Regions from separate parts of the Streptomyces aurantiaciflavus genome, predicted to be linked through region 3. Evidence: riboswitches for the same ligand, from Rfam matches in the RefSeq annotation. Region 3 holds a riboswitch; each other region holds the start of a gene.
What was found. Region 3 has a riboswitch for S-adenosylmethionine ahead of ACPT94_RS36070 (amino acid ABC transporter permease). Riboswitches for the same ligand answer to the same signal wherever they lie in the genome.
Positions count from the first base shown of each region.

Region 1 (9,894 bases), on a different contig from region 3:
CGCGCTGGCATGCACCGGGGGGCTGTACGCCGTGTTCGCACCCGCGAGCAAGGCGAAGGCAGATGAAACCGCCCAGTCCCTGGCCATCGAAGAGGGCAAGAAGCTCTACGCCGTAGGCTGCGCCAGCTGCCACGGCACCGGCGGTCAGGGCACCTCCGACGGTCCGAGCCTCGTGGGCGTGGGCTCCGCCGCCGTCGACTTCCAGGTCGGCACCGGCCGTATGCCCGCGGCGACCTCCCAGGGCGCGCAGGTGCCGCGGAAGAAGGTCATCTACACGCAGGCCCAGATCGACCAGCTCGCCGCGTACATCGCCTCGCTCGGCGCCGGCCCGACCGTCCCGACCGAGGCCGAGTACGGTCCGGAGGGCGCGGACATCGCCAAGGGCGGTGAGCTGTTCCGCACCAACTGCGCGCAGTGCCACAACTTCACCGGCAAGGGCGGTGCCCTGACCCGGGGCAAGTACGCTCCGACCCTCGAGGACGTGGACCCGAAGCACATCTACGAGGCCATGCAGACCGGCCCGCAGAACATGCCCTCCTTCCCCGACACCACGCTGTCGGAGCAGAACAAGAAGGACATCATCGCGTACCTGAACGCGGTCAACGGAGATGAGACGGAGAGCCCCGGCGGTCTCGAACTGGGCGGCCTCGGGCCGGTCAGCGAGGGCCTGTTCGGCTGGATCTTCGGTCTCGGCGGACTGATCGCCGTCGCCGTGTGGGTCGCCGCCCGGACCGCAAAGGCCAAGAAGTCATGAGTAGCCAAGACATTCCAGAAGAGAACCTGCCCGCTGAGCAGGACCACGCGCACGGTGCGGTGGGCGTCGCGGACGAGAAGAACCCGTTCGCCGACCCCGGGCTGCCGCCCCACGAGCACCGGATGCAGGACATCGACGAGCGGGCCGCCAAGCGGTCCGAGCGTACGGTCGCCTTCCTGTTCACGGTGTCGATGCTGGCGACCGTCGGCTTCATCGCCTCGTACGTGGCGATCCCGCCGGACAAGTCGGTCTTCATCTTCCCGCTCGGGCACATCAGCGCGCTGAACTTCGCGCTCGGCCTGACGCTGGGTGCGGCCCTGTTCTGCATCGGCGCGGGCGCGGTCCACTGGGCCCGCACCCTGATGTCCGACGTGGAGATCGCCGACGAGCGTCACGCGATCGAGGCGTCGCCCGAGGTCAAGGCCAAGGTCATGGCCGACTTCAAGCAGGGCGCCAAGGAGTCCGCGATCGGTCGGCGCAAGCTGATCCGCACCACGATGTTCGGTGCGCTGGCCCTGTTCCCGCTCTCCGGTGTCGTGCTGCTGCGCGACCTCGGTCCGCTGCCCGAGGACAAGCTGCGCCACACGCTGTGGGCCAAGGGCAAGCTGCTCGTCAACATGAACACCAACGAGCCGCTGCGTCCCTCGGACGTCGCGGTCGGCTCCCTCACCTTCGCCAAGCCGGAGGGCCTGGAGGAGCACGACCACGACTTCCAGAACGAGATCGCCAAGGCCGCCCTGATGATCGTCCGGATCCAGCCGGAGAACATCAAGGACAAGCGCGAGCTCGAGTGGTCGCACGACGGCATCGTGGCGTACTCGAAGATCTGCACCCACGTCGGCTGCCCGATCTCGCTGTACGAGCAGCAGACGCACCACGTGCTGTGCCCCTGCCACCAGTCCACCTTCGACCTGTCCGACGGTGCCCGAGTGATCTTCGGCCCGGCCGGTCACGCCCTGCCGCAGCTGCGCATCGGCGTGAACGACGAGGGCTACCTTGAGGCGCTTGGCGACTTCGAAGAGCCCGTCGGTCCTGCCTTCTGGGAGCGCGGATGAGTAACAACGACGACCGCCGCAAGGCACCCGCGGGCGAGCGGGTCGCCGACTGGGCGGACGGCCGGCTGGGGATCTACTCCCTGGCCAAGGCCAACATGCGCAAGATCTTCCCGGACCACTGGTCCTTCATGCTGGGTGAGATCTGCCTCTACAGCTTCATCATCATCATCCTCACGGGTGTGTACCTGACGCTGTTCTTCCACCCGTCGATGAACGAGGTGGAGTACCACGGCAGCTACGTCCCGCTGCAGGGTCAGCTGATGTCCGAGGCGTTCAACTCCACGATGCACATCTCGTTCGACGTGCGCGGTGGTCTGCTCATCCGGCAGATCCACCACTGGGCGGCGGTCATCTTCCTCGCCGGCATGTTCGTGCACATGATGCGCGTCTTCTTCACCGGCGCCTTCCGCAAGCCGCGTGAGATCAACTGGCTGTTCGGCTTCCTGCTGTTCGTCCTCGGCATGTTCACCGGTTTCACCGGCTACTCGCTCCCGGACGACCTGCTCTCCGGCACCGGTGTCCGCTTCACCCAGGGCGCGATCCTGTCCGTGCCGATCGTCGGCACGTACATCTCGATGTTCCTGTTCGGCGGGGAGTTCCCGGGCGGCGACTTCGTCGCGCGGTTCTACTCGATCCACATCCTGCTGCTGCCGGGCATCATGCTCGGTCTCGTGGTCGGCCACCTGATCCTGGTCTTCTACCACAAGCACACGCAGTTCGCGGGTCCCGGACGGACCAACAAGAACGTCGTCGGCATGCCGCTGCTGCCGGTCTACATGGCCAAGGCCGGAGGCTTCTTCTTCCTGGTCTTCGGCGCCATCGCGGCCCTCGCCGGCATCGCGTCCATCAACCCGATCTGGGCCATGGGCCCCTACCGTCCGGACCAGGTGTCCACCGGCGCCCAGCCCGACTGGTACATGGGCTTCGCCGAGGGTCTGATCCGCGCCATGCCGGGCTGGGAGATCAACTTCTGGGGTCACACGCTCGTCCTGGGCGTGTTCGTCCCGCTGGTGCTCTTCGGTCTGTTCCTCGGTGTGATCGCGCTCTACCCGTTCATCGAGTCCTGGGTGACCGGCGACAAGCGCGAGCACCACATCCTGGACCGGCCGCGCAACGCCCCGACCCGCACGGCCTTCGGCGTCGCCTGGGTCACCGGCTACATGATCATGCTGGTCGGTGGTGGCAACGACATCATCGCCACCCACTTCCATCTGTCGATCAACGCGGTCACCTGGTTCGTCCGCATCGGCTTCTTCGTCGGACCGGTCCTGGCCTTCGTCATCACCAAGCGGATCTGCCTCGGCCTGCAGCGCCGCGACAAGGACAAGGTGCTGCACGGTCGCGAGACCGGCACCATCAAGCGCCTGCCGCACGGTGAGTACATCGAGGTCCACGAGCCGCTCAGCCAGGAGGCGCTGTACACGCTCACCGCGCACGAGCAGTACGCGCCGGCCGAGATCGGCCCGACGGTCGACGAGAACGGCGTCGAGCGCAAGGTGAAGCGTTCGGAGAAGGTCCGCGCCAAGCTGAGCAAGGCGTACTACGGCGAGGAGAGCCAGATCGCCAAGCCGACCGTCGAGGAGTACAAGGAGATCACGAGCGGCCACGGCCACCACTGATCACTGCGTCGCCACGCAACTGACGAAGGGCCCCGTCCGGTGTTCGGACGGGGCCCTTCGCCGTGCCCGCGGCTGGATAGGGTGGACCTGTTGAGACGCGTGTCCCGAAGAGCGGGACCGGACTGACCCAGGAGCGGCTTATGAGCGCTGTGACCCCCGCTGGAGGCGACACCGCGGCGGGCCGTTCCTGGCCCGAGGTGCTGAACGCCCTGCTGTACGGCCGCGACCAGAGCGCCGACGCGACGGCCTGGGCGATGGACCGGATCATGCGGGGCGAGGCCACCGACGCGCAGATCGCCGCGTTCGTGGTGGCCCTGCGCGCCAAGGGCGAGACCGTCGAGGAGATCAACGGGCTCGTGCGCGCGATGTACGAGCACGCGAACGTCATCGAGGTGTCGGGCCGTACGGTCGACATCGTCGGCACGGGCGGCGACGGCGCGAAGACGGTGAACATCTCCACGATGTCGGCGCTGGTGGTGGCCGGCACGGGCGCGAAGGTCGTCAAGCACGGCAACCGCGCGGCCTCGTCGGCGTCGGGCTCCTCGGACGTCCTGGAGAGGCTGGGCGTCAACCTGGACCTCACCCCCCAGCGGGTGGCCGAGGTCGCCGAGGAGGCCGGGATCACCTTCTGCTTCGCCGTCAAGTTCCACCCGGCGCTGCGTCACGCGGGCGCCGCCCGCGGCCAGTTGGGCATCCGGACGGTGTTCAACGCCCTCGGCCCGCTGACCAACCCGGCGAAGGTGCGCGCCCAGGCCGTCGGGGTCGCCGACCCGCGCATGGCACCGATCATCGCGGGCGTCTTCGCCGAACGCGGCAACTCCTCCCTGGTGTTCCGCGGCGACGACGGCCTCGACGAGCTGACGACGACGTCCACCTCCCGCGTCTGGACCGTCCGCGACGGCAAGGTCACCGAGGAGGCCTTCGACCCGCGGGACGTCGGCATCGAGCTCGTGCCGGTGGAGGCCCTGCGCGGTGGCGACCCGTCGTACAACGCCGAGGTCGCCCGCCGCCTCCTCGACGGCGAGACGGGCCCCGTACGGGACGCGGTCCTGCTGAACTCGGCGGCCGCGCTGGTCGCCCTGGACCCGACGGACGCACCGCTCACCGAGCAGCTGCGGGCCGGGATGGCGAAGGCCGCGGAGTCCATCGACTCCGGCGCGGCCAAGCGGGCGCTGGAGCGCTGGGTGACGGCCAGCAACGCGTAGGGCATCCGAGGTGCGGTCCCGCGATCCGGACACGAGTTGCGGGACCGCGATCACTTCACGTACGTTCCTGTTCAGGTCATGAGTGACAGTCATGAGGCCCCGGCCGACTGTCCGGCAACCCTCCGTCCGTGGCGGGGTGCCCCGGGTGAAGACCAGGTCGTGGGCAGCGAGGTCCACGGCAAGCGCGGACCCCTCGTACCACCAGGGGTCCTGGTCGTCGAGGAGCCTTCCGTGAGCAAGCGAATGCGCTAGGGCCTGTTGCGAAAGTGGCGTCGTCGCCCGAAGGGCGGCCGCGCGCCCGCCGCGGAGCGGCTGATGTCGCCGTCGGTGCGTGCTCTCGGCGTGCCGCTCGGAAGCCCTCGTACTGGGCGTACTCGGGCTTTCGGGCGGTGCGGCGAGTGGGGGCACCTCCCACGCCCTTCAGGCAGTGGGGGAGCGTGCCGGGCGTCGCGCGGCAGGCGCCACTTTCGCAACAGGCCCTAGGGCCGACAGCCCCCCGAAGGGGGGCCGCAGAGCCCCGCCTCCGCATCCCCTTTCACCTTTTCTCCCACGCTGAGCCGTGCCCGCGGTGTCTGCGCGTACGTGTGCTCGCGTGGTGAATCCGCCTGCCTTTCACGGGAGTTCACCATGTCCGTCTCCACCGCTGCCGCCACCCGCGCCATTTGTGCACCGCTGCCTGTTCTGGGCGGTAATGTCACCGTCCCGCTCGTCACGGGCGGCGAAGTCACCTACGCGGCGCTCGACTACGCGGCGAGCGCCCCCGCCCTCCAGCGCGTCTGGGACGACGTGGCGGCCTACGCCCCGTACTACGGCAGCGTCCACCGCGGTGCCGGCTACCTCTCCCAGCTCTCCACGGACCTCTTCGAGAACGCCCGCAGGACAGTCGCGGAGTTCCTCGACTGCCGAGCCGACGACCAGCTGGTCTTCACCCGCTCCACCACCGACTCCCTCAACCTCCTCGCCGCCGCGCTCCCCGCCGACTGCCAGGTCTTCGTCTTCGAGACCGAGCACCACGCCTCGCTGCTGCCCTGGAAGGACGCCCGGGTCACCTACCTCGACGCCCCCCGCACCCCGCGCCAGGCCGTCGAGACCCTGGAGCGCGCCCTCGCCGACCGCACCGCATCCGTTCAAGAGGGGTACGGTCCCGCCCTGGTCTGCGTCACCGGCGCCTCGAACGTCACCGGCGAGCTGTGGCCGGTGCGGGAGCTCGCCGCGGCGGCCCACGCCCACGGCGCCCGGATCGTCCTGGACGCCGCCCAGCTGGCCCCGCACCACCCCGTGAGCGTGCGCGACCTCGACGTCGACTGGGTCGCCTTCTCCGGCCACAAGCTGTACGCCCCGTTCGGCTCCGGTGTCCTGGCCGGCCGTGCCGACTGGCTGCGCGAGGCCGAGCCGTACCTGGCCGGCGGTGGCGCCAGCCGCAAGGTCACCCGGCGCGCGGACGGGGGAGTGGACGTGGAGTGGCACGAGAGCGCCGCCCGGCACGAGGCGGGCTCCCCGAACGTCATCGGCGCCTACTCCATCGCCGCCGCCTGCAAGGCGCTGACCGAGGCGGGCTTCGACACGCTCGTCGCCCGCGAGCAGTACCTGGTCGAGAAGGTGCGGGAAGGCCTCGCCGAGGTCCCCGAGGTGCGCGTCCTGTCCCTCTTCGGCGACGACGCCCCGCGCGTGGGCGTGATCTCCTTCGTCGTCGAGGGCTGGAACAGCTCCCACTTCGCCGCCGCCCTCTCCGCCGAGTACGGCATCGGCGTCCGCGACGGCCTCTTCTGCGCCCACCCCCTGGTCCGCACCCTCCTCGGCAGCGACCCGCAGACCCAGGGCGAGTGCGGCGCCCCCGAGGCGGCCCCCGGCGAGAAGTCCCTCAACGCGATCCGCGTGAGCTTCGGCGCGGGAACGCCGGACGAGCACGTCGAGCGTTTCGTGGGCGCCGTGAAGGAGCTGGTCCGGGACGGCGCCAGGTGGCAGTACCGCACGGAGGACGGCCGCTGCGTCCCGGCGGTGTGAGGCGCTCTTCTCCGGAGGCGGTGTTCAGACGGTGTTCAGACGGTCAGGAGTCCAGGCCGATCGCGAACGCCGCCTCCAGGTCGTGCTGCGAGTACGTACGGAAAGCGACGTGCGTGTCCGTCGCCTCCACGCCCGGAATCTTGCTGATCCGGCCGGGAATGACCTCCGCCAGCTCCTCGTGCTGCCGCACCCGCACCATGGCGATCAGGTCGTACGTCCCGGTCACGGAGAACACCTCGCTGACGGAGTCCAGCGCTGCGATCGACTCCGCGATCTCGGGAATCCGGTCCACGCTGGTCTTGATGAGGACGATCGCGGTGATCACGGCTGGTTCTCTCCCTCGGGGGCCGGAGCTGGGGCGGCCTTCACTTTAGGGCCTGTCCGGCGGATCATGCCGCGGACGCGGGGCTTGGCACGCCCATCTGCGGCGTTGTCGTCGGTTGCCGACTCCCCCACGCTCGGCTTCGCTCGCGCGGGAGGGGCCCCCATCGCGTCGACGCCCTCCTCCGCCTTGCAGCTGGACGCACCAAGCCCCGCTCACCCGCACCGATGAGTCACCGCCGGTTTCCTGCGACTTGATCCGCCGGACAGGCCCTCGTCGGACGGTCGAAGCGGGCCCACGCGTAGCCGAAGCCCAGGCCGAAGCCCAGCACGTGGGCCAGGTACGCCACGCCGGGCCCCTGCCCGGCCCGCCCCGCGGCCAGCCACTGCAGGGTCGCCCAGAAGGGCAGTACCACCCAGGCCGGGAAGCGCAGCGGCAGGAAGAAGAGGAACGGCAGGAGACTGGTCACGCGGGCCCGGGGGAACAGGTACAGGAACGCGCCGAGGACCGCCGAGATCGCCCCGGAGGCGCCGACCAGCGACTGCTCGGAGTCGGCGTTGGCGGCGGCGTAGCCCAGCAGGGCCAGGTAACCGCAGCCGAGGTAGAAGAGCGTGAACTGGACTCGGCCCATCCGGTGCTCGGTCATCGCCCCGAAGACGTAGAGGAAGAGCATGTTGCCCAGCAGGTGCACCCAGCTGCCGTGGATGAACAGGGCCGTCGCGGGGGTGAGGGCGGAGGGCGCAGAGCCCTCGAACAGGTCGGCCGGGATCACGCCCCACCGCCGGAAATAGGCCCGCTGCGCGGCCGGCAGCTCCTCGCCGGTGCCGTACGCCGGACTGAGGCCCGAGGCGGGGCCGATCACGAAGATCAGGCAGCACAGGGCGATCAGTCCGTAGGTCACCGGCGCCGAAGGGCGCCGGAGCGCTCGGCTCACGGCCCTGTTCACGGTCCCGTTCCAGTCCCTGATCATGGACACAGAGCATGACGTAACGGGACACACTCTCCCCGCCCGCCTCGCCGCCGTGGACGGGCGGGCGGCGAGTACCCGCCAGGCCGTAGGGTTACGAGCCACACACGGCGGGGAGCCTTGGGCGCGACCCGACGCTTGAAGACCGACACTAGAAGGAAGCGGACAGTCACGATGACGGTTCCCCTGCCGACCGCCACGACGCGGTGGCGCTGCACGCTCTGCGGCAACCTCACCCGGTTCGACGTGACGCGCTCGTCGAAGGTCGTCGAGTACGTGCACCTCGATCTCGCCGGTGAGCCGACGGTCGAGGAGCGTGAGGTGGTCAGTGAGACCATCGAGTCGGTGCGGTGCCGTTGGTGCAACGCCGTGGATCAGGTGGAACTCGTGGACAGGCCGGGCGCCGGCTCCTGAGGGGAGCGGGCCCCGCACAGCTAGTGGGGTGTGACGGATGGTGGAGAGCGCAGGCGGGGGGCCGGGCGACGGCGCCGCTGAGGTGCTCGACCGTCCGCTGCCCGACGGTGTGCGCCGCCGGGTCGTCCAGATCGTCTCGGACGGCTTCGGCGGTCTGACCGTCGGCGAACTGCCCGCCCAGTTGCGACAGTACGCCCGGTTCGCCCCGAATCGGCGGGCCAAGTTCGCGGGGAACGCGATGGCGGCCGCGCTGGAGACCGATCCGTTGTTCCGGCAGCGCATCGGGGAGAAGTTCAGAGAGGCTCAGCCGGAACTGGCCGGCGCCCTCGACTCCGGCTCGCCGCCCCCGGCCGCGGATCCGCTCGATGTGGCGGCCGCGGCCTACGTACTGCGGCCCACCGGCTGGGTCAAGCTGGTGACCGCCGCCGGCGAGGAGGCGCAGCGGGCGGACGCCGAGCGCGCCGACGAGGAGAGCCGGGCGGAGCTGGAGCGGCTGCGCGAGCAGCTCGCCCAGGCGCGGGAGCAGACCCGCGCCGAGAACGAACGGCTGCGCACCGAGCTGGAGGCGGCGAGGAAGGAGGCGGACTCGCTGCACCGCAAGCTGCGTTCGGCCCTCAGTGACGTCAAGCGCGGCGAGGCGGCCCTGCGCAAGGTGCAGGCCGAGATCGAGGCCGTACGGGCCGAGGGGCAGGCGCAGGTGTCCGCGGCCGAGAGCGATGCCCGGCGGCTCAAGGCGCGGCTCGGGGAGGCGGAGGCCGCCCTGGAGGCGACCCGGCGGGCGGCCCGCGAGGGGCGCAGCGTCGAGGACATGCGGGTGCGGCTGCTGCTCGACACCGTGCTGGACGCGGCCCAAGGGCTGCGCCGCGAACTGGCGTTGCCGCCCGTGTCGGTCCGCCCGGCGGAGACCGTGGACGCGGTCGAACCGGGACGAATGACCCCGAAGGACATCGCGGCCCGGGCGTTGTCCGAGGACGATCCCGCGATCCTGGACCAGTTGCTCGCGCTGCCGCAGGCGCATCTCGTCGTCGACGGCTACAACGTCACCAAGACCGGCTATCCGCAGATGCCGCTCGAGAAGCAGCGGCTGCGGCTGCTGGGGCAGCTCTCGCAACTCGCCGCGCAGACCGGCGCCGAGGTCACCTGTGTCTTCGACGGGGCCGAACTGGCCGCGCCGGTCCTGCTCGCGCCGCCGCGCGGGGTGCGGGTGCTGTTCTCCAAGCCGGGGGTCACCGCCGACGAGCTGATCCGCCAGCTGGTGCGCGCCGAGCCGCCCGGCCGGCCGGTCATCGTCGCCTCGACCGACCGTGAGGTGGCCGACGGGGTCGCACGGGCCGGGGCGCGACCCGTGGCTTCTGCGGTACTTCTCAAGCGGCTGACCTGAACGTCAACGTACAGGTCCAATGCCCGAATTGGCGTAAGTGTCACGCAACGTAGCGTCAACTTGGCATTACTGCTGGTGTGATAGTCGTAAAGAATGCATTGCGTCACAGACTTTTTTGGTGCGAGGATTTGAACTGATCACAGGATGGTCACTAGGGTCTGCCATCATCGAAT
Region 1 is NZ_JBNCAQ010000032.1:35,783-45,676, reverse strand. Features, by position in the region: gene qcrC (cytochrome bc1 complex diheme cytochrome c subunit) at 1-754, shown strand, start outside; gene qcrA (cytochrome bc1 complex Rieske iron-sulfur subunit) at 751-1,809, shown strand; gene qcrB (cytochrome bc1 complex cytochrome b subunit) at 1,806-3,428, shown strand; gene trpD (anthranilate phosphoribosyltransferase) at 3,569-4,633, shown strand; SAM riboswitch class IV at 4,708-4,824, shown strand; gene ACPT94_RS31590 (aminotransferase class V-fold PLP-dependent enzyme) at 5,261-6,637, shown strand; gene ACPT94_RS31585 (Lrp/AsnC family transcriptional regulator) at 6,681-6,962, opposite strand; gene ACPT94_RS31580 (rhomboid family intramembrane serine protease) at 7,192-7,929, opposite strand; gene ACPT94_RS31575 (hypothetical protein) at 8,101-8,340, shown strand; gene ACPT94_RS31570 (NYN domain-containing protein) at 8,378-9,721, shown strand.
Region 1: another riboswitch for S-adenosylmethionine. It lies ahead of ACPT94_RS31590 (aminotransferase class V-fold PLP-dependent enzyme); the one in region 3 lies ahead of ACPT94_RS36070 (amino acid ABC transporter permease).

Region 2 (9,894 bases), on a different contig from region 3:
CCCTGAGCCATGCCTAACTCCCCTATTACTGGCCCTTGCACAGATCCACACTTCGCGGACCCGGGTCAGACCTCACCCCCCAGTTGATTGGGGGCGTGCGCCGGAACGCGTCGACCGCGGCTGAATGTATCTGTCCAACTGCCGTCTGCAACAGGTCAATCGGACGAGAATTCCGGACGCCAAGGGTCCGGAATATGGTGAGAATTCCCCCGAATTCAGGGCAAGTCGGGCTCCACAAAGGGAACGAAAGGCGCAAAACACCTGCACACTTTGGCTACTTCTCATCGCATGCGAAGCCGAAATTCCAGGGCGCCCGGCATGCGATGGGCGGCGCGTTCCCCAACTGTACCGCGCTCAACCACACAGAATTGCCCCCTCCGCTTCTCTCACGGAGGGGGCAATTCGATGAACTCTCGGTAATCGCTGTTACCGACGGTTACTACCGGCGGGTACTGAACCTCGGTCAGCCGCCCGCGACCGCCGGAATGATGGACACCCCGGCGCCGTCCGGGGTCGCCGTCTCCAGGCCCTGCTCGAACCGGACGTCGTCGTCGTTCACGTACACGTTGACGAACCGGCGCAGCTTGCCCTGGTCGTCGAGAACGCGCGCGGCGATACCGGTGTGGTTCTTCTCCAGGTCGGCGATGACCTCACCAAGGGTGGCCCCCTCGGCAAAGACCTCGGCCTGACCGCCGGTGTAGGTACGCAGGATGGTGGGGATGCGGACGGTGACGCTCACGATGTGACCTCCGGTCTGTACAGCGCCCCCAGGGGCGCGGGGCTGTGCTCAAGGTGCGGCTACCGCCGCGCGGGCGCGACCAGCCACGCACGGCCCGCAGACGAACAACTACGCGCTTACGCGAGACCAGCTTCCCGGAACGACTCCAGGTTGGGACGAATGGTCGCGGTCAGCCCGGTCCCGGCCACCGCGTCCAGCGTCTTGAGGCCGTCACCGGTGTTGAGGACGACGGTCGTGAGGCTCGGGTCCAGCAGCCCGCTCTCGATCAGCTTCTTCGTGACGCCGACCGTCACACCACCGGCGGTCTCCGCGAAGATCCCCTCGGTCCGGGCGAGCAGCCGGATCGCGTCGACCACCTGCTCGTCGGTCACGTCCTCCACCGCGCCGCCCGTACGCCGCGCGATGTCGAGAACGTACGGACCGTCCGCCGGGTTGCCGATGGCCAGGGACTTGGCGATCGTGTTCGGCTTCTGGGGGCGGACGACGTCGTGGCCGGCCTTGAAGGCGACGGACACCGGCGAGCAGCCCTCGGCCTGCGCGCCGAAGATCTTGTACGGCTTGTCCTCGACGAGCCCGAGCTTGATCAGCTCCTGCAGACCCTTGTCGATCTTGGTGAGCTGCGAACCGGAGGCGATCGGCACCACGATCTGGTCCGGCAGCCGCCAGCCGAGCTGCTCGCAGATCTCGTACGCCAGCGTCTTGGAGCCCTCGGCGTAGTACGGCCGCAGGTTCACGTTGACGAAGCCCCAGCCCTCGCCTGCCGGGTCGCCGATGAGTTCGGAGCAGAAGCGGTTGACGTCGTCGTAGTTGCCCTCGATGCCGACGAGCTCGCCGCCGTAGATCGCGGCCATGACGACCTTGCCCTGCTCCAGGTCGTGCGGGATGAACACGCAGGAGCGGAAGCCGGCGCGGGCGGCGGCGGCGCCGACGGCGCCGGCGAGGTTGCCGGTGGAGGAGCAGGACAGGGTGGTGAAGCCGAAGGCGCGGGCGGCCTCCAGGGCCTGGGCGACGACGCGGTCCTTGAAGGAGTGCGTCGGGTTTCCGGAGTCGTCCTTGACGAAGAGCTTGCCGGCGTCGACGCCGAGCTCGCGGGCGAGGTTGTCGGCCTTGACGAGCTGGGTCCAGCCGGGGTTGATGTTGGGCTTGTCCGCCACGTCGGCCGGGACGGGCAGGAGGGGCGCGTAGCGCCAGATGTTCGCGGGGCCCGCCTCGATGCGCTTGCGGAGCTCCTCCGTGTCGTAGGAGGAGAAGTCGTACGCGATCTCGAGCGGGCCGAAACACTCCTCGCAGGCGAAGACCGGGCCGAGGGGCACGCGGTGGCCGCATTCGCGGCAGCTCAGCGCGGCGGCGGGACCGAGGTCGACGGAGTTGGTGGTGGCAACTGTCTGCGCAGCCATGTGAGGCGAGGCCCTTTCTCCTCATCTTCCTCACGACGCATCTCGCCGTGAGACGGATTTGGCACCTTCCCTAGCCGGGAGCCTCGCCACTTCCGTGTGACAAGAACCGACTGGAGGGTTGCCGGGGCTTCATCGGGCCGTGTCCCTCTGCCCCTCTGGATGAGCGGTATGTGGTTGTGAACGCGGGCGACCCCCGGACATGCGATGGTCATCCGCGTTGTTCAAGACTGTAACCGAAGGCCAGGACAGTTGAGATAGTCGTCCGAACCGCGAGACGGATCACACGGTCACCCTCCGGGCACCGCGTGTGATCACGACAGTGAGGAGCCGCAGACCGTGCTGGAAGAAGTCGAGCGCTGGCTGGCCACCCGCTCCTGGTCCGTGACCGATCGTCCGCTCCACAGGATCCTGGCCGCCAAGCGGGCCTCGGGCCGGTCGGTGTCCGTCGTGCTGCCCGCGCTGAACGAGGAGGAGACCGTCGGCGACATCGTCGCGGTCATCCGTCACGACCTCATGCAGCAGGTCCCGCTCGTCGACGAGCTCGTCGTCGTCGACTCCGGCTCCACCGACCGTACGTCGGAGGTCGCCGCGGCGGCCGGCGCCCGAGTCGTCCACCGGGACACGATCCTCCCCCGGATCCCGAGCGTGCCCGGCAAGGGCGAGGTCCTGTGGCGCTCCCTGCTGGTCACCACCGGGGACATCGTCTGTTTCGTCGACGCCGACCTGAAGGAGTTCTCCTCCGACTTCGTCTCGGGGATCGTGGGCCCGCTGCTCACCGACCCGGACGTCGACCTGGTCAAGGCCATGTACGACCGTCCCCTGCGCGGCGCGGCCGGCCAGGGCGGCCGGGTGACGGAACTGATGGCCCGCCCCCTGCTCAACATGCACTGGCCGCAGCTGGCCGGCTTCGTGCAGCCGCTCGGCGGCGAGTACGCGGCCCGCCGCAGCCTGCTGGAACAGCTGCCGTTCCCCGTCGGCTACGGCGTGGAGCTGGGCATGCTGGTCGACGCGCTGCACCTGGTGGGCCTGGACGCGCTGGCCCAGGTCGACGTCGGCGTACGCAAGCACCGCCACCAGGACGGGCAGGCGCTCGGCCGGATGGCGGCGGCGATCTACCGCACGGCCCAGCTCCGGCTGGCCCGCGGGCACCTCGTCCGTCCCTCCCTCACCCAGTTCGAGCGGGGCGCGGACGGCTTCGAGCCGCGCACCTACTCGGTGGACACGGAGGAGCGGCCGCCGATGGCGGAGATCGCGGAGTACGCGGCCCGCAAGGTCGCGTAGCCGGGCGCGTAACACGGTGGGCAGGCCGTATACGGCTGGATACGACCCGTCCACGCAGTGCATCCGTACGTTTGAGCGGATCCGGACCGGGCTAGGTTGAGGCGTATGGCTTCCACGCACGGTGCTGCTGTTCAGGGTGCTCGAGGTGCTCAGGTGCTGGTCGCGTCCAACCGCGGCCCGGTCTCGTACGCCGTCCGCGAGGACGGTTCGCTGCACGCCAGGCGAGGGGGCGGCGGGCTGGTCTCCGGTCTGTCGGCGATCGGCCCGGACGCGGGCGCCCTCTGGGTCTGCTCGGCGCTCTCCGACGGCGACCGCGAGGCGGTACGGCGTGGGGTGGGCGAGTCCGGGGTGCGGATGCTGGACATCCCGGCGGACGTCCACGCCGACGCGTACAACGGCATCGCCAACTCCGTGCTGTGGTTCATCCACCACCTGCTGTACCAGACCCCGCTGGAGCCGGTCTTCGACGCGGAGTTCCGGCGCCGGTGGGCGTCGTACGAGACGTACAACCGCGCCTTCGCGCAGGCGCTGGCGGAGGAGGCGGCGGACGGGGCGGCCGTCCTCGTCCAGGACTACCACCTCTGTCTGGTCCCAGGCATGCTCCGCGAACTGCGCCCGGACCTGCGCATCGGCCACTTCTCGCACACACCGTGGGCGCCGGTGGACTACTTCGGCCTGCTCCCCGGCGACATCCGCGCGCAGCTCCTGAACGGGATGCTCGGCGCGGACCGCCTCGGCTTCCTCACCCGGCGCTGGGCGGACGCGTTCACGGCGTGCTGCACGGAGTTCACCGCAGGCCTGGGCAGCACCGAGGTCGGTGTCCACGGCCTGGGCGCCGACGGCGACTTCCTGCGTGCCCGCTCCCACGAGCCGGACGTCGAGGAACGCATGGCCGGCCTCCGTGAGGAGATCGGCACCGCCCCCGACGGCAGCGCCCGCAAGGCGATCGTCCGCGTCGACCGCACCGAACTGTCGAAGAACATCGCGCGCGGCCTGCTGGCCTACCGGCAGTTCCTCGACGACCACCCCGAGTGGCACGAGCGCGTCGTCCACGTCGCCTTCGCCTACCCCTCCCGTCAGGACCTCGCCGTCTACCGCGAGTACACGGCCGAGGTGCAGCGGGTGGCGGCGGAGATCAACGAGCGGTACGCCACACCCGGCTGGACGCCGGTCGTCCTGCACGTCAAGGACGACTTCGCCCGCTCCTTGGCCGCATACCGCCTCGCGGACGTGGCCCTGGTCAACCCCATCCGCGACGGCATGAACCTCGTCGCGAAGGAGGTCCCGCTCGTCTCCGACGAGGGCTGTGCGCTGGTGCTGTCCCGGGAGGCCGGCGCGTACTGGGAACTGGGCGACGACGCGATCGTCGTCAACCCCTACGACGTCCTGGAGACCGCCCGCGCCCTGCACGAGGCGCTGACCATGAGGCCGGAGGAGCGGGCGGAGCGCACCAAGAGGCTGGTGGCGGCCGCGACCGCGCTGCCTCCGGCCCAGTGGTTCCTGGAACAACTGCAGGCGCTGCGAGAGCTTCAGCCGAACCGCCCGAGCTGACCCGCGAGCGCACCCAGCAGCCCCACCACACCAGCCGGCCCCTCGACCACGAGATCGGCACGCTCGGCCAGTTCGCTGACCCCGGCGCTACCTCGAACAACTGCAAGCAGCGCCGGAAACTCAGCCCAGCCGCCCGAGCTGACCCGCGAGCGCACCCAGCAGCCCCACCACACCAGCCGGCCCCTCGACCACGAGGTCGGCGCGCTCGGCCAGTTCGCTGACCCCGGCGCTACCTCGAACAACTGCAAGCAGCGCCGGAAACTCAGCCCAGCCGCCCGAGCTGACCCGCGAGCGCACTCAGCAGCCCCACCACACCGGCCGGCCCGTCGACCACGAGGTCGGCGCGCTCGGCGAGTTCGGTGACCTCGGTGCTGCCGCTGGCCACGAGTAGGCCGGGGAGGCCGTCGGAGCGGAGCTTCTCGACGGCGGCGAAGGCGGGAAGGTCGCCGAGGTCGTCGCCGGCGTAGAGGACGGACTCGGCGCCGATCTCACGGACGTACTCGGTCAGTGCCACGCCCTTGTCCACGCCGGGCGGCCGCAGTTCGAGGACCATCCGGCCGGGTTCGACGATCAGCCCGTGCCGGGCGGCGAGGTCGGCGAGGGGCTGCCGGAGGGCCTCGAAGGCGGCCTGGGGATCACTGGCCCGGCGGGTGTGGACGGCGACGGCCCGCCCCTTCTCCTCCACCCACGTCCCCTGCCAGTCCCCGGCGGCTTCCAGCACCCCCGGCAGCTCGGCCCGCGCGGCGGCGACACCGGGATGCGGGGCGGGCGCCGAGACGGTACCGGTGCGTGCGTCCCACCGCTCGGCCCCGTAATGCCCGAGCACGGCGAGACGCTCCAGCCCCGGCACCCCGGCGAACCCCCCGTTCCGCACGGCCACGGCAGCGGGGCGACCGGTGACGACGGCCACGGAAGCGACCTTGGGGGCGAGTTCCGCGAGGGCGGGCACGGCATCCGGGTGCGCCCGGGCGTCGTCCGGGTTCTCGACGATCGGCGCGAGCGTGCCGTCGAAGTCGAGAGCGACGAGGGCGGTGCGGGGACCGGCCAGGATCGCTTCGAGAGCTTGTCGCCCGTGGGGGGTGGTGGGGGTGGGGAGTCCGGGTTCCATGGAGTCCATACGGTGACGATAACCGCGGCCGGTGAGGATAACCCCGGGCAACCTCAGCCGGTCCGGGGGTGCCCCCCTCCGGGGGAGTTCGAGGACGAGGCCCGTTCAGGGCCGAACCGGGGGTCTGGGGGCGGAGCCCCCAGGGGACGGGAAGGGGTAGGGGCGGCGGGGGCGAAGAACCCTGCCCCGCACAACCTCACCGCTCCGCCCGCCGAGCCTCCCGCACCCTCCGCAACCGATTCACCGTCACCGGATCATGCGCCAGCGCCCTCGGATCGTCCAACAGGGCATTCAGCAGCTGGTAGTACCGCACCGGCGACAGCCCCAGCTCCTCCCGGATCGCCCGCTCCTTCACCCCCGCCGCGGGAAACCCCCGCCGCTCCAGCGCGAGGATGCCCCGCTCCCTCGCCCCCAGCTCTTCCTCCGGCCGCTCCATGCCCGCACGGTAACCCAACGGCTCACCCGGCGGAGCCGCTCGCCACGGTGGTGGCCGTCGCCTGCAGCTGGCCGAGGACGCCGGCCGGGCTGCCGGACGGCGTCACGGCCTGCCCGATCCGCTTCTTGATGTCCGCGCTGACCGTCGCCCAGGAGGTCCGCCCCACGGGATACAGCTGGGAGACCGGCAGCTGGTCCAGGAACGGCTTGAGGTCCGCGTCCTCCGAGGCCTCGCTCATGACCTGGGACGCGGAGTTGGTGACCGGCAGCAGGTCGTACTCGCGGGAGAAGTCGAGGACGTTCTTCTCGCTGTAGACGAAGCTCAGGAACTCCTTGATCTGGTCGGCGTGCCCGTTCTGCCGGAAGGCGGTCATCCAGTCGGCGACGCCCATGGAGACCTTGGCGGGGCCGTCGACGCCGGGCATGGGCACCATGCCGAACTTCACGCCCTTCTTCGCGGCCGTCTTCATCAGCGAGGGATGCCCGTTGAGCATCCCGACCTGCCCGGCGGCGAACGCCGCGAACGCGTCGGCCCGGTTCAGCTCGCCCGGCGCGACCGGCCCGGTCAGTCCCTTGCCGACCAGTTCGTTCTTCAGCCAGGAGAACGTCGCGACGTTCTCGGTGGAGTCGAGGCTGTAGCCGGTGGCGGTCGCGGTGTAGCCGCCTCCGCCGCTGAGCAGCCACTGCATGGTCTCGGCCTGCGCCTCCTCCGGCCCGAGGGGCAGCGCGTAGGGGTACTTCACGCCCTCCGCCTTGAGCGCCTCGGCGTCGTCGGCGAGTTGGGCCCAGGTGGTGGGCGCGGTGATCCCGGCCTTCTCGAAGAGGCTCTTGTTGTAGAACAGCAGCCGCGTCGAGGAGGCGAACGGCATCCCGTACTGCACGCCCCGCACCTCGCCCGCGTCCGCGAGCTGGGGCACGAAGTCGGCCTGGACGGGGATGGAGAGCACCTCCCCCGCCTTGTAGAGCAGGTCGGCGGCGGCGTAGTCGGAGTACGCGCCGATCTGCGCCATGTCGGGTGCCTTGCCGGCGTCGACCATCTCCTTGACCTCGCGGTCGACGTCGTTCCAGGAGTAGACGGTCACGTCGACGGTGACGCCGGGGTGGTCCTTCTCGTACGCCTCGACGAGCTCGTCCCAGTACTTCTTCGAGCTGTTGGCGCTGCTGTCGCCGTAGTCGGCGGCGACGAGTCTCAGGGTGACGTCGCCGGAGTCACCGCCGGCCCCGCAGCCGGCGAGGACCGCCGTCATGCTCAGGGCGGACGCCACCGCGATCGTTCCCGACTTCCTTGCCCGCCGCTGCACTGCTTCTCCTGCTGCCTGACGGCCGAGCCCCGTGAAACCCATATGAATGCTCCGACCAATTAAACCGTTATTCGGATCAAGGTCTACACCACCAGTCGGATTATGACCTAACGAGCGCAAGTGGACTAGACCTCTCGCGGGTCCTCGGGCCACACTGTCTCCCGTGAGACATGTCATCGCCCTCGACGTGGGCGGCACCGGGATGAAGGCCGCCCTGGTCGGCGCGGACGGCGCGCTGCTGCACCGCGCCCGCCGGGCCACCGGGCGCGACCGCGGCCCCGACGCGGTTCTCGCCGGCATCCTCGACTTCGCCGCCGAGCTGCGCGAACACGGCGCCGAACACCTCGGCGAGCCCGCGTCCGCGGCAGGCGTCGCCGTCCCCGGCATCGTCGACGAGGCCCACGGCATCGCCGTCTACGCGGCCAACCTCGGCTGGCGCGAGGTGCCCCTGCGCGACCTGCTCTCCGAACGGCTCGGCGGCCTCCCGGTCGCCCTCGGCCACGACGTACGCACCGGAGGCCTCGCGGAGGGCCGCATCGGCGCGGGCCGGGGCGCCGACCGCTTTCTCTTCGTCGCCCTGGGCACCGGCATCGCGGGCGCGATCGGCGTCGAGGGCCGGGTGGAGGCGGGCGCGCACGGCTTCGCGGGCGAGATCGGCCACATCGTCGTACGGCCCGGCGGAACGCCCTGTCCGTGCGGCCAGCACGGCTGTCTGGAGCGGTTCGCCTCGGCGGCGGCGGTGAGCGAGGCATGGGCGCGGGCCTGCGGGGACCCGGAGGCGGACGCGGCCGACTGCGCGAAGGCCGTCGCGTCCGGCGACCCGAACGCCGTCCGGATCTGGCAGCAGGCGGTCGACGCCCTCGCCGACGGCCTGGTCACCGCCCTCACCCTGCTGGACCCCCGCACCCTCGTCATCGGTGGCGGCCTCGCCGAGGCGGGAGAAACCTTGTTCACACCACTGCGGGACGCCGTCCGGCAGCGGATCACCTTCCAGAAACTGCCGGAGATCGTCCCCGCGGCACTGGGCGACACGGCGGGATGCCGAGGCGCGGGCCTGCTGGCGTGGGATCTCCTCAACACGACGAACGGTATGGAGGTAACTCCCTGATGGCAGCCCAGCCAGGGGCGCGGGACAGCGCCGATGTGCGGCTCCGCCCCGGAGCGCGAGAAACCACGACGAGCCGGCACCCCGCGACGCGCGGGGCCCCCCTGGTGCTGTCCGGCGCTCAAGTGGTCCTCCCCACAGGTATCGCCAAGGGCGCGCGACTCACCGTGGACGGCACCCGAATCTCCGGCACCACACCGGAGAACGCCCAGGTCATCGACCTCCCCGGCACCTACCACGTAGTGCCCGGCTTCGTGGACATCCACAACCACGGCGGTGGCGGAGCCTCCTTCTCCGGCACGGCCGACGACGTGCAGAAAGCCATCCACGCCCACCGCCGCCACGGCACCACCACCCTCGTCGCCTCCACCGTCACCGACGACATGGATTTCCTGGTCCAGCAGGCCGGACTGCTGTCCGAGCTGGCCGAGCAGGGCGACCTCGCCGGGATCCACTTCGAGGGCCCGTTCATCTCGCCGTGCCGCAAGGGCGCGCACTCCGAGGAGCTGCTGCGCGACCCGGACCCGGCGGAGGTGCGCAAGCTGATCGACGCGGCGCGCGGCAGGGCGAAGATGGTCACGCTGGCCACGGAACTGCCGGGCGGCATCGACTCCGTACGGCTGCTGGTCGAGCACGGGGTGATCGCGGCCGTGGGCCACACGGACGCCACGTACGAGCAGACCGTCGAGGCGATCGAGGCGGGCGCGACGGTCGCCACCCACCTCTTCAACGCGATGCCCGCCCTCGGCCACCGCTCCCCCGGCCCGATCGCCGCGCTCCTGGAGGACGAGCGGATCACGGTCGAGCTGATCAACGACGGCGCCCACCTGCATCCCGCCGCCCTGGAGCTGGCGTTCCGGCACGCGGGCGCGAACCGCGTCGCGTTCATCACGGACGCGATGGACGCGGCCGGTATCGGCGACGGCCGCTACATGCTCGGCCCGCTGGAGGTCGAGGTCAGCGAGGGGGTGGCCCGT
Region 2 is NZ_JBNCAQ010000009.1:58,073-67,966, reverse strand. Features, by position in the region: gene ACPT94_RS12500 (cold-shock protein) at 1-11, opposite strand, end outside; gene ACPT94_RS12495 (ubiquitin-like small modifier protein 1) at 464-739, opposite strand; gene thrC (threonine synthase) at 856-2,136, opposite strand; SAM riboswitch class I at 2,155-2,302, opposite strand; gene ACPT94_RS12485 (glucosyl-3-phosphoglycerate synthase) at 2,473-3,417, shown strand; gene ACPT94_RS12480 (alpha,alpha-trehalose-phosphate synthase (UDP-forming)) at 3,523-4,968, shown strand; gene otsB (trehalose-phosphatase) at 5,231-6,085, opposite strand; gene ACPT94_RS12470 (DUF3263 domain-containing protein) at 6,273-6,512, opposite strand; gene ACPT94_RS12465 (extracellular solute-binding protein) at 6,535-7,758, opposite strand; gene ACPT94_RS12460 (ROK family protein) at 7,976-8,920, shown strand; gene nagA (N-acetylglucosamine-6-phosphate deacetylase) at 9,025-9,894, shown strand, end outside.
Region 2: another riboswitch for S-adenosylmethionine. It lies ahead of thrC (threonine synthase); the one in region 3 lies ahead of ACPT94_RS36070 (amino acid ABC transporter permease).

Region 3 (9,894 bases):
GCGCTCGCCCGCGACTACGGCACCACCCACCCCGTACCACCCGCGCAGGAGGGAAACCGATGAAGGTCGTCACGATGGGCGTGCACGTCCTGGACGTGCTGGTACGGCCGGTGGAGGCCATACCCGAGGGGCAGGGCGCGACGCTGGTGGAGGACATCCGGATGACCGCCGCCGGGACGGCCGGCGGCACCGCCCTCACCCTCGCCAAGCTCGGCGCGTCGGTCCGCAGCGCGGGCGCCATCGGCGCCGACCCGACCGGCGACATGCTCGTCCAGCTGCTCCGCCGCGCCGGGATCGACACGGAGCTCCTCGTCCGCCGGGCCGACACCCCCACCTCCGCGAGCGTCCTGCCGATCCGCCCCAACGGAGACCGGCCCTCGCTGCATCTCCTCGGCGCCAACATCACCTACGGCCTCGACGACGTGCCCTGGGACGCCCTCGCCGAGGCCACCCATCTGCACCTCGGCGGCCCCGAGCTGATCGGCGTCGACGTCGCCACGCGCATCCTGTCGTACGCCAAGGAGCACGGCGCCGTCACCTCGGTGGACCTGCTCGCCCCCGGTGTGCTCGGCAGCTTCGAGCAGATCGAGGCCGCGCTGCCCCACGTCGATCATCTGCTGCCCAACGAGGACCAGGTGCTCGGCTTCTCCGGGGAGGACGATCTGGCGGCGGGCGTCGCGAAGCTGCTCGGCGCCGGTGCCGGGGTCGTCGCGGTCACGCGGGGCGGGGAGGGCGCGCTCGTGGCGACCGGCGAGGGCAGCGAGACGGTGCCCGCCTTCGCGGTCGACGTCGTCGACACCACCGGCTGCGGTGACGCCTTCTCGGCGGGCTATCTGCGGGGCGTGAGCCTGGGGCGCGCGCCGCGGGACGCGGCCGTCCTGGGATGCGCCGCGGCGGCACTCGTCGCGCAGGGGCTCGGCAGCGACCACGGGGACTTCGACCTGGCCGCCGCCGACGAGTTCGCGGCGCACCAGAAGACCCGCCCGTGAGGTGAGGCCGCACCTCCGGGCGTGACGAGGCCCCCGCAGACAACTGCGGGGGCTCGCTCGTGCCGCCGCGGCAACTCGGCGTGGAGCGACGACCGCCGCCGTACGCGGTGCGCGAGACGGTGGCCCGGGTGCGGCCGTCGTCCGTCGCGGACGCACCGCCCCGGGAGCGGCCCCATTCACCTGGTGGACACCCTCTTGACGCCGACCGGAGGCGGATCGACACTCGGATCCGGGAATCCTAGTGAACAGGTAGGGAAACATGGGGCGCCTTGAGCCGGTCACCAGCCGAGCAGGCCGCACGGCATGGTCGTCGCCCCTTCTCACCTCCCGCCGCCACATCGATCTGCTGCGCGTCTGCAGCGCGATCCCCCGGGGCTGAACCGGCCCGTCCCCGCGCCGAGCCGCACCGGCGGTGTCCCCCGGACGCCGTCCCGTCCGGCGCGCGCCGACCGGAGCCGCGCCCCCGTCCGACGTCGCATCCGCCGCGCGTCCGTCGCGCGCCCGCCCCCGGGGAGACCCATGTCCGTCACACCGTCGGCCGCCCACCCGTCCGTCCGCCCCGCCCCCGCCTTCCGGGGCCGGATCGGCCGTGACGCGCGCAGCGGCCACTACGCCGTGCCGCGCCGCTACCGCCTCCATCTGTCACCGGCCGATCCCGACGGGCTGCGCATCGCCGTCACCCATGGCCTCCTCGGCCTCGACCGGGCCTGTCCCATGACGTTCCTGCCCGCGGTCCCCGACTGTCCGGACGGCGGCCATGCCGTGCTGCGCCCGCTCTACGACGCCAGCGCGCACCGCTACACTGGGCCCGCCCTCGGGCCGGTGCTCAGCGACGACTGGTCCGGGCGGATCGTCTCCACCCACGGCCCCGACATCGCCCGCGATCTCGCCGAGCGCAGCGAGTTGGGGGTCCCCCCGGCCGAAGGCTGGGGGAAGTTCGCCGGCGGCCGGGCCACGCTGTACCCGTGCGGCGCCGAGTCGGAGATCGAGGCCGTCGAGCGGATGTGCGCGCGAGGCATCGAGGAGGCCGCGCAGCGCGCCGGAGCGGCCGGCGCCGAGGAGGCGGAGCGTGCCGCCGCCCTCGACACCCTGCTCGCCACGCTCGGCGCGCTGGAACAGGGACTCGGAACGCACACGTACCTGATCAGGGATCAGGTCACCGCAGCGGACGTCGAGTTGTGGGTCGCTCTCGTCCAACTCGACACCGTGCACCGCATCCATCTCGACGCCGCCGCCGTGCAGCGCATCGCCGACCACCCCGCCCTGTGGGCCTACGCGCGCCGTCTGGCCGCCCACCCTGCCTTCGGCGCCCACCTCGACCTCGACGGCATCGACCGCCGCCACCGCGCCCGCTGCCAGGGCCTGGAGGCCGCGGGAGCCGCCGTCCAGATCCTGGACTGGGCGGCCCACGCGACCTCCGACACGGGCGCGCGACCGCAGGTCAACCGCCCCTGAACCTGGTCCACTTCGTGGACCGACGTTGACATCCGTTCGGGCAGCTGTCTTAACTTACGGCTCAGAACGGTCATGAGCGTCAGCGACAAGCCCTGGCTTGCTGACCGGCAACCCTCGCACCGCGGTGGGGTGCCCCAGGTGACGACCGGACCGACGACGACTCGGTAAGCGCGAGGGCCCACCGGGCCGGAAGAGACGGGTGACGGACATGTACGCAGCTCCCAGGACGGCCGCGCGCCGCCCCCAGGGCTGCGTACGGCCGTCCGCGGACCTGCTCGTCGCCGACCGGGCAGTCGATCTGCTCCGTGTGAACAGCGCACTGTGTACCGCACCGGGCTGTGCCCGCTGTCGGGGCTGACGTCCCCCACAGCGGTCCCGCGTTCCTGACGAACACCGCTCTCGCGGTGTGTTTGTCCGCCCAGCCCCCGGTGCCCGTGCGTCTCCCTGTGTCCCGCCCTGCCGCCGAGCGGCCGTCGTGGCCACAGCGTGTCCGCCGTGTCCCGGGGCGTCCCGACTCCGCCGGAGCCCCTCATGAGCCAACCCCCAGGCGCCGCCGTGTCCCTCGCCGAGGCGCCACCGCCGTCCGACACACCGTCAAAGCCTCTTGCAGCACAGCGTGTTCTGCCCCTGCGGCGACCCGGCCGCTGGATCGCCACCGCGATCGTCCTGGTCCTGGCCGCCCAGTTCGTCCATGGCCTGGTGACCAACCCCTTCTACCAGTGGGACCGTTTCGGCTACTGGTTCCTGCGGCCGACCATCCTCGACGGGCTCCTCATCACCCTCGAAGTCGCCGCCTACAGCGCGGTGCTGGGGCTCCTCGGCGGCGTCCTGCTCGCCCTGGCCCGGCTCTCGAAGAGCCCGGTGCTGCGCGCGGTCAGCTGGACCTACGTCTGGGCGCTCCGCTCGATCCCACTGATCGTGGTCCTGCTGTTCCTCTACAACTTCAGCGCCCTGTACCAGACACTCAGCGTGGGCGTCCCCTTCGGGCCGGCCTTCTTCACCTTCGACGAGTCCCGGCTCGCCACCGACATGGTCGTCGCCGTCGTCGGCCTCAGCCTCAACGAGGCGGCGTACGCGGCCGAGGTCGTCCGCGGCGGCATCCTCTCCGTCGACCAGGGCCAGCACGAGGCGGCCGCCGCGCTCGGCCTGCCGAAGGGCTACCAGTTCAGGAGGATCGTCTGGCCGCAGGCCCTGCGCTCCATCACCCCGAACTACGTCAACCAGCTCATCGGCCTCGTCAAGAGCACCTCGCTGGTCTTCTACGTGTCGCTGCTCGACCTGTTCGGGGCCGCGCAGACGATGGGCTCCACCTACCCCGGTGACATCGTCCCGCTGCTGCTGGTCGTCACCGTCTGGTACCTGATCCTCACCAGCGTCGTGTCGATCATCCAGTTCTACGTCGAGCGGTACTACGCCCGGGGCGCCACACGCACCCTGCCGCCGACGCCGTTGCAGAAGCTGCGGACCGGTCTGACCGACCTGCGGGCCCGCATCCGCCGGGAGGCCGCCGTATGACCGCCGAGACGACTCAGAACGCCGCCGCCGTCGAGGTGCACGACGTGCACAAGTGGTACGGCACCCACCGGGTGCTGAACGGGGTCGACCTGACGGTGCGGCCCGGCGAGGTCACCGTGATCCTCGGCCCGTCCGGCTCCGGCAAGTCCACCCTGCTGCGGGTCGTCAACCACCTGGAGAAGCCGGAGATCGGCCACGTCAGCGTCAACGGCGAGCTCATCGGCGTACGCCGGCAGGGCGACCGGCTGAAGGAGCTGAGCGAGCGGATCATCCTGACCCAGCGCAGCCGCATCGGCTTCGTGTTCCAGAACTTCAACCTCTTCCCGCACCTGACCGTGCTGGACAACGTCGCCGCCGCCCCGGTGGCCACCGGGAAGCTCGACAAGGCGCAGGCCCAGGAACTCGCCCGCGAACTCCTGGACCGGGTCGGTCTGGGCGACAAGGCGACCGCCTACCCACGGCAGCTGTCGGGCGGTCAGCAGCAGCGCGTGGCCATCGCCCGCGCCCTGGCGCTGCGCCCCGGGGTCATCCTCTTCGACGAGCCGACCTCCGCCCTCGACCCCGAACTCGTCGGTGAGGTCCTCGCCGTCATCAAGGACCTGGCGAGGAGCGGCACCACCCTGGTGATCGTCACCCACGAGATCGGCTTCGCCCGTGAGATCGCCGACCGGGTCGTCTTCATCGACGGCGGCCGGATCGTCGAACAGGGCCCGCCCGCCGAGGTCCTGGACAAGCCGCGCCACGAGCGCACCCGGGACTTCCTGAGCAAGGTCCTCTGACCCGCCGGCGCCGCCGGACACCACTGCTTCCCCCACGTCACCTCACCACCCCCACCCCTCTCGTCACCATCACCCCTGCCCTCACCCTCTGCGAACGACAAGGACGGCCATGCCCCTCCACATCTCCCGACGCGCCCTGACACGCGGCATCACCGCGGCCACCGCCGTGGCCACTCTCGCCACCGGGCTCGCCGCCTGCGGGGGCGAGAGCGACGCCGCGACCACGACGGCCGACACCGCCGGCTCGGTCACCGTGGGCCGGCTGTCCAACGGCGCGGCCAAGGAGACCACCCTGAAGGTCTCCGAGGTGAAGTCCATCAGCGCCGAAGTGCCCGACGCCCTCAGGAAGAGCGGCAAGCTGGTCATCGGATCCGGCACGCTGCCGTCCGGCAGCCCGCCGCTGGGCTTCGTGGGAAGCGACCAGAAGACGCTCACCGGCTCCGAGGTCGACCTCGGCCGGCTGGTGGCCGCCGTCCTCGGTCTCGAACCCGAGGTGCGCCGGTCGACCTGGGAGAACCTGTTCATCGGCATCGACAGCGGAAAGGTCGACGTCGGCTTCTCGAACATCACCGACACCGAGGAGCGCAAGAAGAAGTACGAGTTCGCCTCCTACCGGAAGGACGATCTCGCCTTCGAGGTGAAGAAGGACAACGCCTGGAACTTCGACGGCGACTACGAGAGCCTCGCCGGCAGGACGGTCAGCGTCGGCAACGGCACCAACCAGGAGAAGATCCTCCTGGAGTGGAAGGCGAAGCTGGCCAAGGAGGGCAAGAAGCCCCTCACCGTCAAGTACTTCCAGGAGACCAACAGCATCTATCTGGCGCTGAACAGCGGCAAGATCGACGCCTACTTCGGCCCCAACCCGAACCTCGCCTACCACGCGGCCAAGACCGCCGGTACGCCCCAGGCGACCCGTGTCGCGGGCCAGTTCTCCGGTGCCGGTGAGACGCTCCAGGGCCTGATCGCCGCGACCGCCAAGAAGGACAGCGGCCTCGCCAAGCCCCTCGCCGACGCCATCAACCACCTGATCAAGAACGGTCAGTACGCCAAGTGGCTCGCCGCCTGGCACCTCTCCAACGAGGCCGTCGAGAAGTCCGAGGTCAACCCGCCCGGGCTGCCGCTGACCAACTCCTGACGCCCCATCAACTCACCGACTGCCCATGCAAAGCTGACGCAGGAACGACAGGAAGGGACCGCGCCTCCGTGGCTTCCTCGATCCACCCGGGAACACCCGGTGAGGCCGGGGCGTTGTGACTCATGACGAGATGTGCGAGGCGCCGCCGGCGACAGCGGCCCGCCGATCCCGAGGGGCGGAGGTGACGGACGTGACGGATGTACCGCTGACCCGCGTCCCGAACCCGCTCCGTTCCATACGTCTTCACTCCCGGCCCCACATCGACCTCCAGCGCGTGGCCGGCGCGCTCTGTTGTTCCTGACCCGTTCCCCGCCGTGCCCCCGTCCCGGGTGTGGCCGGCTCTCTCGTACGGACCTCCAGGAAGGCACCCTCGTGTCCTCAGCTCCTTTCGCTACGCCCGTTTCTCCCCTGCACCTCGCCGTCGCCCTGGACGGCACCGGCTGGCACCCCGCCTCCTGGCGCGAGCCGGTCGCCCGCCCCCGCGAGCTGTTCACCGCCGGATACTGGGCCGACCTGGTCGCCGAGGCCGAGCGCGGCCTGCTCGACTTCGTCACGATCGAGGACGGCCTCGGCCCCCAGTCCTCCCACTTCCTGGACCCGGACGACCGCACCGACCAGGTCCGGGGCCGGCTCGACGCCGTCCTCATCGCCTCCCGCATCGCCCCGCTGACCCAGCACATAGGCCTGGTCCCGACCGTGGTGGCCACCCACACGGAGCCCTTCCACATCTCCAAGGCGATCGCCACCCTCGACTACGTCAGCACGGGCCGCGCGGGCCTGCGCGTCCAGATCACCGCCCGGCCGAACGAGGCCGCCCACTTCGGCCGCCGCACCCTGCCCCCCGTCAAGGCCTACGACGACCCGGCCACCCGGGACCTGGTGGCCGACCTCTTCGACGAGGCCGCCGACCACGTGGAGGTCGTGCGCCGCCTCTGGGACAGCTGGGAGGACGACGCGGAGATCCGGGACGTGGCCACGGGCCGGTTCGTCGACCGCGACAAGCTGCACTACATCGAGTTCGAGGGCCGCCACTTCAGCGTCAAGGGCCCCTCCATCACCCCGCGCCCGCCCCAGGGCCAGCCCCTGGTCACCGCCCTCGCCCATGACACGGTCCCGTACCGTCTGGTGGCCCGCGCCGCCGACGTCGGCTACGTCACCCCGCACGACGCCGGCCAGGCCCGCGCGATCGTCGCCGAGATCCGCGCCGAGCAGGAGACGGCCGGCCGGGCCGAGGAGCCGCTGCACGTCTTCGCCGACCTGGTGGTCTTCCTCGACGACGACCCGGCCGAGGCCGCCGCTCGCCGCGACCGCCTCGACACCCTCGCCGGCGAGGAATACACCAGCGACGCCCGGATCTTCACCGGCACCCCCGCCCAACTCGCCGATCTGCTCCAGGAGTTGCGGGCGACCGGTCTGACCGGGTTCCGGCTGCGCCCCGCCGTGGCCGGACACGACCTCCCGGCGATCACCCGGGGCCTCGTCCCCGAACTCCAGCGCCGCGACGCGTTCCGCCGCGCGTACGAGGCCGACACCCTGCGCGGACTGCTCGGCCTGCCCCGCCCCGCCAACCGCTATGCCGCAGCCTGAGCCGGACGGAGAGACCACCGACATGAGCAAGCCGCTGAAGCAGATCCACCTGGCCGCCCACTTCCCCGGCGTCAACAACACCACCGTGTGGAGCGACCCGAGGGCCGGCAGCCACATCGAGTTCAGCTCCTTCGTCCACTTCGCGCAGACGGCCGAACGCGCCAAGTTCGACTTCCTCTTCCTCGCCGAGGGCCTCAGGCTCCGGGAACAGGGCGGGCAGATATACGACCTGGACGTCGTCGGCCGCCCCGACACCTTCACCGTCCTCGCCGCGCTCGCCGCCGTCACCGACCGCCTCGGCCTGACCGGCACCATCAACTCCACCTTCAACGAGCCCTACGAGGTGGCCCGCCAGTTCGCCAGCCTCGACCATCTCTCCGACGGCCGCTCCGCGTGGAACGTCGTCACCTCCTGGGACGCCTTCACCGGCGAGAACTTCCGCCGCGGCGGCTTCCTGCCGCAGGAGGAGCGCTACTCCCGCGCCAAGGAGTTCCTCGCCACGGCCCACGAACTGTTCGACTCCTGGCAGGGCGACGAGATCGTCGCCGACCGGGCCACCGGCACCTTCCTGCGCGACGCCAAGGCCGGCGCCTTCGTCCACGAGGGACAGCACTTCGACATCCACGGCCGCTTCAACGTCCCGCGCAGCCCCCAGGGCCGCCCGGTGATCTTCCAGGCCGGCGACTCCGACGAGGGCCGCGAGTTCGCCGCCGCCGGCGCCGACGCGATCTTCAGCCGGTACGCGGCCCTCGACACCGGCCAGGCCTTCTACACGGACGTGAAGTCCCGCCTCGCCCGGTACGGCCGCCGCCCCGACCAGCTGCTCATCCTGCCCGCCGCGAGCTTCGTCCTCGGCGACACCGACGCCGAGGCCGAGGAGATCGCCCACGAGGTGCGCCGCCAACAGGTCAGTGGGGCGACCGCCATCAAGCACCTGGAATGGGTCTGGAACCGGGACCTCTCCGCGTACGACCCGGACGGTCCGCTCCCGGACGTCGACCCGCTGCTCGGGGAACACACCGTCTCCCGGGGCCGCGCCCAGGTCCGCATGTACCGCGACCCGCTCGCCACCGCCCGCGAGTGGCGCGAGCTGGCGGCGGCCCGCAACTGGTCCATCCGCGACCTGGTCATCGAGACCGGCAACCGCCAGAACTTCATCGGCTCCCCGGCGACCGTCGCGAAGACCATCAACGAGTACGTCCAGGCCGACGCCGGCGACGGCTTCATCCTCGTCCCGCACATCACCCCCGGCGGCCTCGACGAGTTCGCCGACAAGGTCGTCCCCCTCCTCCAGGAACAGGGCGTCTTCCGCACCGAGTACGAGGGCACCACCCTGCGCGACCACCTGGGCCTCGCCCACCCGGACGAGACGGGCGCTGCCGCGCGGGTGGCGTCGTGAGTTCCTGACCGTCACGCTGATCGTGCACCGCCCGGACCCGGTCACCGGCATGCGCGAGCCGACCCGGGACCGCTTCCGCGAGGCGCTCGACAACGGGCTGCTCGCCGGGGAACTCGGCTACGACGGCTTCGGCGTGGGGGAGTTGCACATCACGACGACCCCGCCGACCGCGTCCGCGTCCGCTCCCGCGAACTGCTCGTGCGGGAGCGGCGCCGCCGGGGTCACTCCGTCCAGTCGAGCTGATGCTCGGGCGTCCCCACGGACCGCCCGTACGCGACGGCCTCGGCGCGGCCCGCCGCGTCGCCGCGCCGGATGCGGAAGACCTTGTTCGCGAAGACCACGACCCGCTCGTCGCCCGCGGTGAAGTCGGCGTACCAGCCGAGTTCCGGCTCCAGCGCGGCGGCGAGCGCGTCCGCGATCCCGGCCGCGTCGCCCTCGTCGGCCTCCCACTCGACGAGCGTCCACAGCCCGGGCTGCCCCTCGACCGCACTCCCCGACACGTCGATCCTGCGCACCCCGCGCAGCCGCAGCCCTTCCGGCGCGAACCCGGCGCCGGGCCGCAGGCTCTCGCCGATGACGTAACCGGTGATCATCGCCGGCTCCCTCCGTCGATCTCCGAACAGTGCTCCCGCGAGCCTACGGCCGCACGGCTGACACCCTGTTCAGCGAGACGAGGTGCACACCACGAGGAGGTGAGGGCGGGGTGCGCGCGTGCGTGCCCCGTGGGCACGTTCACACGTCCCGGCGGCGCACGACGACCACCGCCGACCCGACCGCGACGAGCGGCCAGAGCACGTACACGATCCAGGAGCCGGGGACGGTGGCGGTGAACATGTGGGACTCGGGCGACGGCCCCCAGTTCTGGACCAGGCGCCTCCAGGCGCTGACCACCATCGCGTGGTTGACGTCGGCGGACCAGCGCTCGGTCTGCGAGAACATCATCGGCAGTATCAGCAGCGTGAAGACGCCGGTGACCATGGTCGCGGCGCCGTGCCGGATCCAGACGCCGAGGCCCAGGCCGACCAGTGCGCAGAC
Region 3 is NZ_JBNCAQ010000042.1:52,233-62,126, forward strand. Features, by position in the region: gene ACPT94_RS36050 (class II aldolase/adducin family protein) at 1-63, shown strand, start outside; gene ACPT94_RS36055 (carbohydrate kinase family protein) at 60-989, shown strand; gene ACPT94_RS36060 (putative leader peptide) at 1,249-1,368, shown strand; gene ACPT94_RS36065 (glutathione S-transferase C-terminal domain-containing protein) at 1,509-2,444, shown strand; SAM riboswitch class IV at 2,513-2,621, shown strand; gene ACPT94_RS36070 (amino acid ABC transporter permease) at 2,976-3,959, shown strand; gene ACPT94_RS36075 (amino acid ABC transporter ATP-binding protein) at 3,956-4,738, shown strand; gene ACPT94_RS36080 (ABC transporter substrate-binding protein) at 4,848-5,873, shown strand; gene ACPT94_RS36085 (putative leader peptide) at 6,004-6,174, shown strand; gene ACPT94_RS36090 (LLM class flavin-dependent oxidoreductase) at 6,246-7,460, shown strand; gene ACPT94_RS36095 (NtaA/DmoA family FMN-dependent monooxygenase) at 7,483-8,859, shown strand; gene ACPT94_RS36100 (hypothetical protein) at 9,081-9,452, opposite strand; gene ACPT94_RS36105 (ABC transporter permease) at 9,592-9,894, opposite strand, start outside.